Regions from separate parts of the Agrobacterium sp. 10T429 genome, predicted to be linked through region 1. Evidence: predicted binding sites of a transcription regulator. Region 1 holds the regulator's gene; the other holds the start of a gene.
The links. The regulator HrcA, encoded in region 1, represses chaperone genes, less so after heat shock. The targets are predictions, from matches to a motif close to GTTAGCACTCNCNNNNNGNGAGTGCTAAC.
Positions count from the first base shown of each region.

Region 2: the regulator HrcA is predicted to act here: its motif matches at 2,051-2,079, upstream of groES (co-chaperone GroES).

Region 1 is NZ_JBFTGV010000001.1:252,893-257,104, forward strand. It holds gene hemW (radical SAM family heme chaperone HemW) at 1-523, opposite strand, end outside; gene rdgB (RdgB/HAM1 family non-canonical purine NTP pyrophosphatase) at 529-1,173, opposite strand; gene rph (ribonuclease PH) at 1,191-1,907, opposite strand; gene hrcA (heat-inducible transcriptional repressor HrcA) at 2,044-3,135, shown strand; gene grpE (nucleotide exchange factor GrpE) at 3,249-3,884, shown strand; gene ptsN (PTS IIA-like nitrogen regulatory protein PtsN) at 4,013-4,212, opposite strand, start outside.
Region 2 is NZ_JBFTGV010000001.1:574,994-579,205, forward strand. It holds gene groL (chaperonin GroEL) at 1-1,622, opposite strand, end outside; gene groES (co-chaperone GroES) at 1,697-1,993, opposite strand; gene AC1DCP_RS02790 (TIGR01459 family HAD-type hydrolase) at 2,363-3,211, shown strand; gene AC1DCP_RS02795 (bifunctional riboflavin kinase/FAD synthetase) at 3,255-4,212, shown strand, end outside.

The sequences.
Region 1 (4,212 bases):
TGCGCGGAAAAATTTCCCGCGCCAGACGGATGGCTTTAAGCGCATCGGCAACATCATGCAGACGGCCAAGGAACTTCAGGTCCCGGTCGTTCAGCGCCTGGACGCCGAGCGAGACGCGATTGACGCCGGCTGCCCGGTAACCGCGAAACCGCTCCGCCTCGACGCTTGAAGGATTGGCCTCCATGGTGATCTCGATACCATCAGGCACATGCCAGAAGCGCGAAACGCCATCAAGAAGCGCGCCTACGGTCTGCGGGTCCATCAGCGAAGGTGTGCCGCCGCCCATGAAAATGCTGGTAACGACACGCGGACCGCTGAGCGCCCGCATCTTTGCCATTTCGCTGAGGAACGCCGCAGTGAACCGTTCCTGATCCACCGGGCGGTGGCGGACATGGCTGTTGAAATCGCAGTAGGGGCATTTGGCCGCACAGAAGGGCCAGTGCAGATAGATCCCGAAACCGGGATCGCCCGTATCCGGCAGAAGCGACGCGCCGGGGGCAGAAAGTTGGTGCTCCCCGGTCATCGGGTTCATGCCTCCAGACAGGTTTCGACGAATTTTTTGAACGCGCGGGCACGGTGGGAGAGCGCAAACGCATCGCCGTGCTTCCAGCCGTGTTTTTCGTCTGCGGTCATTTCACCGAATGTGGTGTCGTAACCTTCCGGTTTGAAGATCGGGTCATAGCCGAAACCGCTTGTTCCGCGCGGTGGCCACGCCACCGTGCCTTCCACCTCGCCGCGAAAATATTCGACATGCCCGTCCGGCCAGGCAAGGCACAGCACGCTGACGAAGCGGCCCGTGCGGTCTTCCGGCTTCGTTGCACCGCGTTCGGCAAGCGCATCCTCGACCTTCTGCATGGCCATGGCGAAGTCGCGCGTACCGTCAGCCGTTTCCGCCCAATTGGCAGTGTAAACGCCCGGCGCGCCATCCAGCGCATCGATCACCAGACCGGAATCGTCAGACAGAGCCGGCAGGCCGGACGCCTTCGCAGACGCAAGCGCCTTGATGGCAGCATTTTCCTCAAAGGTGGTGCCTGTCTCGTCCGGCTCCACGAAGTTCAGCTCCGCAGCCGATTTGGCTGAAAAGCCGAAAGGCCCGATCAGGTCGGCGATTTCGGCGATCTTGCCCTTGTTGTGGCTGGCGACGACGATCGTTCTGGTATCGAGCTTGCGCATGACGTTTTCCTGTCGGCTCAGGCGATTGCCTGTTTCTGAAGGGCCACCAGTTCGCTGCATCCGGCCTTTGCAAGACCGAGCAGCGTCAGGAATTCCTCTTCGGAGAAGGGGGCGCCTTCCGCGGTTCCCTGCACCTCGACGATGCCGCCGGAGCCGGTGATGACGAAATTCGCATCGGTCTCGGCGGAGGAATCCTCGAGATAATCGAGATCGATGACCGGCTGTTTTGCAAAGATGCCGCAGGAGATCGCGGCGATATGGTCCTTCAGGACCTTCTCGACCTTGATCATGTTGCGGGTTTCCATCCACTTCAGGCAATCATGTAGGGCGATCCATGCGCCGGTGATGGAAGCCGTGCGCGTGCCGCCATCGGCCTGAATGACGTCGCAGTCGATGCTGATCTGGCGCTCGCCAAGCGCCTGCAGGTCGACCACTGCACGCAGCGAGCGGCCGATGAGGCGCTGGATTTCCTGCGTGCGTCCGCCCTGCTTGCCGGCCGAGGCCTCGCGTTTCATCCGCTCATGAGTGGAACGCGGCAGCATGCCGTATTCGGCGGTGACCCAGCCCTTGCCGCTGTTGCGCAGCCACGGCGGCGTCTTTTCCTCAAGGCTTGCGGTGACGAGCACATGCGTATCACCAAATTTGACCAGACAGGAACCTTCGGCATGTTTCGAGAAATTGCGCTCGAAGGAAACCTTGCGCATCTGATCGGTTTTTCTGCCTGAAGGCCGCATATGATCCACTCTCCATGTTGGTTCCTGCCTTCTAAGGCGCGCCCCGGGGTTTTGCAAAGCCAATTTCCATTTTGCCGCAGCGGTGCAACGCATTATATTGGTACGGACAGAGTTTTGACGATAAAGAACGGATGATATGGGCTTTTCCGCACCGCTTTCAAAAGATCAGGCATCGTTGCTGGATGAACGGTCGCGGGAGATTTTCCGGCGCATCGTCGAAGGCTATCTCGACACCGGCGAACCCTTGGGGTCGCGCAGCCTGTCGCGGCTGTTGCCGATGTCGCTTTCACCGGCCTCCGTTCGCAACGTCATGAGCGACCTCGAGGAACTGGGTCTCATCTATTCGCCGCATATCAGCGCCGGTCGCCTGCCCACCCAGACGGGGCTGCGCTTCTTCGTGGACGCATTCATGCAGGTGGGCGATCTGCCCGCCGATGAGAGAGCCAGTATCGACCGCCAGATCGGTCCGGTCGCCGGCCACGAGCAATCGCTGGAAGGGTTGCTGACGGAGGCAAGCCGCATGCTTTCAGGCATGTCGCGCGGTGCGGGCCTGGTGCTGACGGCCAAGAGCGACGTCATTCTCAAGCACGTTGAATTCATCCGGCTGGAGCCCACCAAGGCGCTTGCCGTGCTGGTAGGGGACCACAATCAGGTCGAAAACCGTATCATCGAATTGCCGGTCGGCATTTCGTCATCGCAATTGACAGAGGCGGCAAATTTCATCAATGCCCATCTTTCCGGGCAGACGCTGCAGGAACTGCGGGGCCAGTTTCAGACGCAGCGTGCCGAATTGCAGTCGGAACTTGGCACGCTCGCGCAGGACCTCATCGAACGTGGTCTCGCCATATGGGCGGGCGACAATGAAGAGGGCAAGCTCGGCCGCCTCATCGTCCGCGGACGCTCCAACCTGCTGGAAGGTCTGGCCGGTGAGGAAGATATCGATCGTGTGCGCCTGCTGTTCGACGATCTGGAACGTAAGGAAAATCTCATCGAGATACTCAACCTTGCGGAAAGTGGCTCAGGCGTCAGGATTTTCATCGGCTCGGAAAACAAGCTCTTCTCGCTGTCAGGCTCGTCACTGATCGTGGCACCTTATCGGGATGAGGAAAATCGCGTTGTGGGCGCCGTCGGCGTCATCGGTCCCACGAGGCTCAATTACGCCCGTATCGTGCCTATGGTGGACTACACAGCACAAATTATGGCCCGCCTTTCCCGAAAGCAGAGATAGGACAAGCCCGCAAGGTTAGAGAATGCGGCAAGCTTTTCGCCGCAAGCCTTGATTTTTGCCCTTCAAACCTCGATATCGGGCGCAACCAACAATATTCAAATCTGGAGAACGTCATGACCGACGATACGAAAAAGCCCGGACCTGACGCGGACGTCGCCGAAGAGTTTGTCGAACCCGCATTTACAGGGGAAGAGACGGCGGAAGCTGCCGAGCCCGATCCGATCGAACTGCTCAGGGCCGAAAATGCCGATCTGCGCGACAAGTTCCTGCGTCTTGCAGCAGAAATGGACAATCTTCGTCGCCGCACCGAGCGCGAAGTCAAGGATGCGAAGGCCTATTCTCTCGCCGCTTTCGCGCGCGACATGCTTGCCGTTTCCGACAATCTTCGCCGCGCTCTTGAAGCCATTCCGGACGAACTCAAGACCAATGGCGAAGCCGGTCTCAACGGCCTGATCGAAGGTGTCGAGATGACGGAGCGCTCGATGCTCTCGACGCTGGAGCGCCACGGCGTCAAAAAGATCGATGCGGAAGGCCAGAAATTTGATCCGAATTTCCACCAGGCGATGTTCGAAATTCCGAACACAGCAGTTCCGAACAACACGGTACTGCAGGTGGTTCAGGCCGGTTTCACCATCGGTGACCGGGTGCTGCGCCCCGCCATGGTTGGCGTCTCAAAGGGTGGCCCGAAGGTGGAGACCGCCGCAGCGCCCGAGCCGGGCACCGCCTCCGTCAACGAGAAGGATGCGTGAGGCATTCCCTCATCTAAAGCGCGTCCGGATATAAAACCGGGACGCGCTTTTGTTTGAAATGCTCCAATAAAAAACGCGCCTCAAGGGCGCGTTTTTTGTCCATGGAAAGGACCGTCGGCAGCCTTTGATCAGGCAGCGGTCGCCTGCTCCTGATTGAGGAAGGCGTAAATTGCCGTGTCGGAATCGGTGGCGCGCAGCTTGGCCACCAGCTCGGGGTCGCGTAAAGCACGGGCAATTCTCGACAGCGCCTTCAGATGATCCGCGCCGGCGCCTTCGGGTGCAAGCAGCAGGAAAACCAGATCGACCGGCTGGTCATCTAGCGCCTCGA
Region 2 (4,212 bases), 320 kb from region 1:
CCGCCCATGCCGCCGCCAGGCATCTGGGGCATTGCCGATTCCTTCTTAGGAAGTTCGGCGATCATGGCTTCGGTGGTGATCAGCAGCGAAGCAACCGAAGCTGCGTTCTGCAGAGCCGTGCGAACAACCTTGACCGGGTCGACGATGCCGAGCTGGATCAGGTCGCCATATTCGCCGGTCTGGGCGTTGTAGCCGTAGTTGTCTTCGTTCCGGTCGAGGATCTTGCCAACAACGATGGAAGCTTCGTCACCTGCGTTTTCTGCAATCTGGCGAACCAGAGACTGCAGAGCCTTGCGGACGATGTTGATGCCGGCTTCCTGGTCGTCGTTCTCACCCTTGACGGTGATCTTCGTGGAAGAACGCAGCAGGGCAACGCCGCCGCCCGGTACGATGCCTTCCTGAACAGCAGCGCGCGTCGCGTTGAGAGCGTCGTCGATGCGGTCCTTCTTTTCCTTCACTTCAACTTCCGTCGAACCGCCAACGCGGATCACGGCAACGCCGCCAGCGAGCTTGGCAAGACGTTCCTGCAGCTTTTCGCGGTCGTAGTCGGAAGTGGTTTCTTCGATCTGCGCCTTGATCTGGGCAACACGGCCTTCGATGTCGGACTTCTGGCCAGCACCGTCAACGATCGTGGTGTTTTCCTTGGAGATCGAAACCTTCTTCGACTTGCCGAGCATGTCGAGGGTAACGCTTTCGAGCTTGATGCCGAGATCTTCGGAAATGACGGTACCACCGGTCAGGATGGCGATGTCTTCCAGCATGGCCTTGCGGCGGTCGCCGAAGCCAGGAGCCTTGACGGCAGCGATCTTGAGGCCGCCACGCAGCTTGTTGACGACGAGCGTTGCAAGGGCTTCGCCTTCTACGTCTTCAGCGATGATGACGAGCGGCTTGCCGGTCTGAACGACAGCTTCGAGAACAGGCAGCATGGCCTGGAGGTTCGAAAGCTTCTTTTCGTGCAGAAGGATGTATGCGTCTTCGAGGTCCGCAACCATCTTTTCCGGGTTGGTCACGAAGTAAGGCGACAGGTAGCCGCGGTCGAACTGCATGCCTTCGACGACTTCGAGTTCGGTTTCAGCGGTCTTGGCTTCTTCAACGGTGATGACGCCTTCGTTGCCGACGCGCTGCATTGCTTCAGCAATGTCGAGACCGATCTGACGCTCGCCGTTTGCAGAGATCGTGCCGACCTGTGCAACTTCTTCCGAAGTGTTGATCTTCTTGGCCTTGGCCTGAAGGTCCTTGACGACTTCAGCAACGGCCAGATCGATACCGCGCTTGAGGTCCATCGGGTTCATGCCGGCAGCAACTGCCTTTGCACCTTCGCGAACGATGGCCTGGGCCAGAACCGTTGCGGTGGTGGTGCCGTCACCGGCGATGTCGTTGGTCTTGGAGGCAACTTCGCGAACGAGCTGTGCGCCCATGTTCTCGAACTTGTCTTCGAGTTCGATTTCCTTGGCGACCGAAACGCCGTCCTTGGTGATGCGCGGTGCGCCGAAGGACTTGTCGATAACGACGTTACGACCCTTCGGGCCGAGGGTGACCTTCACTGCATCAGCGAGAATGTCGACGCCCTTGAGCATCTTTTCGCGCGCTGTGCGGCCGAATTTGACTTCTTTGGCTGCCATTTTCAAAACTCCTGGTTTCGAATGGCCGGACGGGGTCCGGCTTGAAATTTAAGGAAACAATGGGTGCGGCGAAATCAGCCGATGATACCCATGATGTCGGCTTCCTTCATGATCAGAAGGTCTTCGCCGTCGAGCTTGACTTCGGTGCCCGACCACTTGCCGAACAGGACGCGATCGCCAACCTTGACGTCGAGAGCGACGACCTTGCCGGCCTCATCGCGAGCGCCGGAACCGACGGCGACGATTTCGCCTTCCTGCGGCTTTTCCTTGGCGGTATCGGGAATGATGATGCCGCCCTTGGTCTTTGCTTCGGACTCAACGCGACGAACGACGACGCGATCATGAAGCGGGCGGAAATTGGTGCTTGTCATTGCCTAATCCCTCGATCAAATGACTTCAGGAACCTTTTGCAGGTTCACGTGATGGGTGTTAGCACTCCTCTTGTTGGAGTGCCAGCAAAGCCGAGATAAGGAGGCGTCCCCCCGGAGTCAAGAACGCACTGCCGGAAAAATTTCACGGCCTATGGTTACCAGCGTTCCATGACAGAAAATTTCCACGCTATGACGGACGAGGACAAATCGCTCTTTTTCAGGCAACCTTCGTTTTCGGCGTAGAGGGGTTTTATGTTCGGATGGTGGCCGGTGGTCCGGAGGCAGGCCTGGCGCCGCTTTTTTCCTTGCCATCGGCGTCGTGCTTTGCCATGTGACGCACACCCTTTTTTCGCACCCGGAAAGCATATCATGGCCCATCGCATTCTCACCCTCGGCGAAATCACTGATGGGTTCGACGTTGTTCTTTCGGATGTCTGGGGCGTGCTGCATAATGGCGTTAGCGCTTTCCCGGATGCGGCGGTTGCGCTGCACGACGCGCGCAAGGCCGGCAAGACCGTGGTGCTCATCACCAATTCGCCGCGTCCGGCCCCCGGTGTCATCGCCCAGCTTCGCGTTCTCGGCGTGCCGGATGAGGCCTATGACCGCATCATCACATCGGGCGACGTCACCCGCGGCCTGATCGCGGAAGGCCCGAGAAAAGTCTTTCTGCTCGGCCCCGAGCGGGACATGCCGCTGCTGGAAGGTCTCGATGTCGAACGGGTCGGCGAGGCGGAAGCGGAATCCGTCGTCTGCACCGGTTTCTTCGATGACGAGACGGAAACGCCGGAAGATTATACGGAAATGCTGAAAGGCTTCATCGCCCGCAAGGCACCGATGATCTGTGCCAACCCCGATCTGGTGGTAGAGCGCGGCGAGCGCATCATTCCCTGCGCCGGCGCCATGGCCGCATATTACGAACAGCTTGGCGGCGAAGTCCGTATTGCCGGCAAACCGCACGCGCCGATCTATGAAGCCTGCCTTGCGGCGGCGAAAGAAGTGCGCGGCGATTTCCCGAAGGATCGCGTGCTCGCCATTGGCGATGGCATGCCGACGGATGTAAAGGGCGCAATTGCGAGTGGCCTCAACCTTCTTTATATCAGCGGCGGCATTCACGCCGCCGAATATACGCTGAATGGCCAGACGGACGAGGCGCTTCTGAACGCCTATCTGAAGGGGCAGGGCGCGGCTCCCGGCTGGTGGATGCCCCGCCTTGCCTAGGAAACGTCTGGCGTAAGCCGGCGTAAACAATGGATCGACTGCAATGACCGTCTTTCATCGCAATGAAAAAAAGGAGCCGCTGCCTGAAGGCTTGCGCGGCGGCGTCATCGCGATCGGCAATTTCGACGGTGTGCATCGCGGCCACCGCGCCGTTCTGGACCGGGCGCTGGAACTGGCCGAGGCGCGTGGCGTTCCGGCACTGGTGCTGACCTTCGAACCGCATCCCCGTTCCGTCTTCCGCCCCGAAACGCCGGTCTTCCGCCTGACGCCTGCGCCGTTGAAGGCACGTATTCTCGAGGCCATCGGTTTCCGCTCGGTCATCGAATACCCCTTCGACCGCGAGTTTTCGCAGCGCTCGGCGGAAGAGTTCGTCAATTCCATTCTGGTCGACTGGCTGGGCGCCAGCGCCGTCGTCACCGGCTTTGATTTCCATTTCGGCAAGGGCCGCGAAGGTGGCCCGGCATTTCTGATGGCGGCCGGCAAGCGCAACGGCTTCGACGTGACGCTCGTGGATGCCTTTCGCGACGAGGGCGCGGATGTCGTCTCCTCGAGCCGTATCCGCTCGCTTCTGTGCGAAGGAGATGTGGCAGGTGCCGCCGGACAACTCGGGTATCGTTTCACGGTGGAAAGTGAAGTCATCGGCGGCCAGAAGCTGGGGCGAACGCTGGGTTACCCAACGGCCAACATGGCGCTTTCACCCGAAACGGAGCTGAAAGCCGGCATCTATGCCGTGCGGTTCCGCCGCCCCGACGGGGCGATTTACGATGGCGTTGCAAGCTTCGGTTACCGCCCGACGGTCACCGATAACGGTGCGGCCCTTCTGGAAACCTACGTCTTCGATTTTTCCGGTGATCTCTATGGTGAGGTCTGTTCGGTATCCTTCTTCGGGCACCTGCGTGACGAGCTGAAATTTGACGGCTTGGACCCGCTGGTCGCGCAGATCAGGCGGGATGAGGAAGAGGCGCGGGCGATGCTGTCAGGCGTGCGGCCGCTCAGTGAAT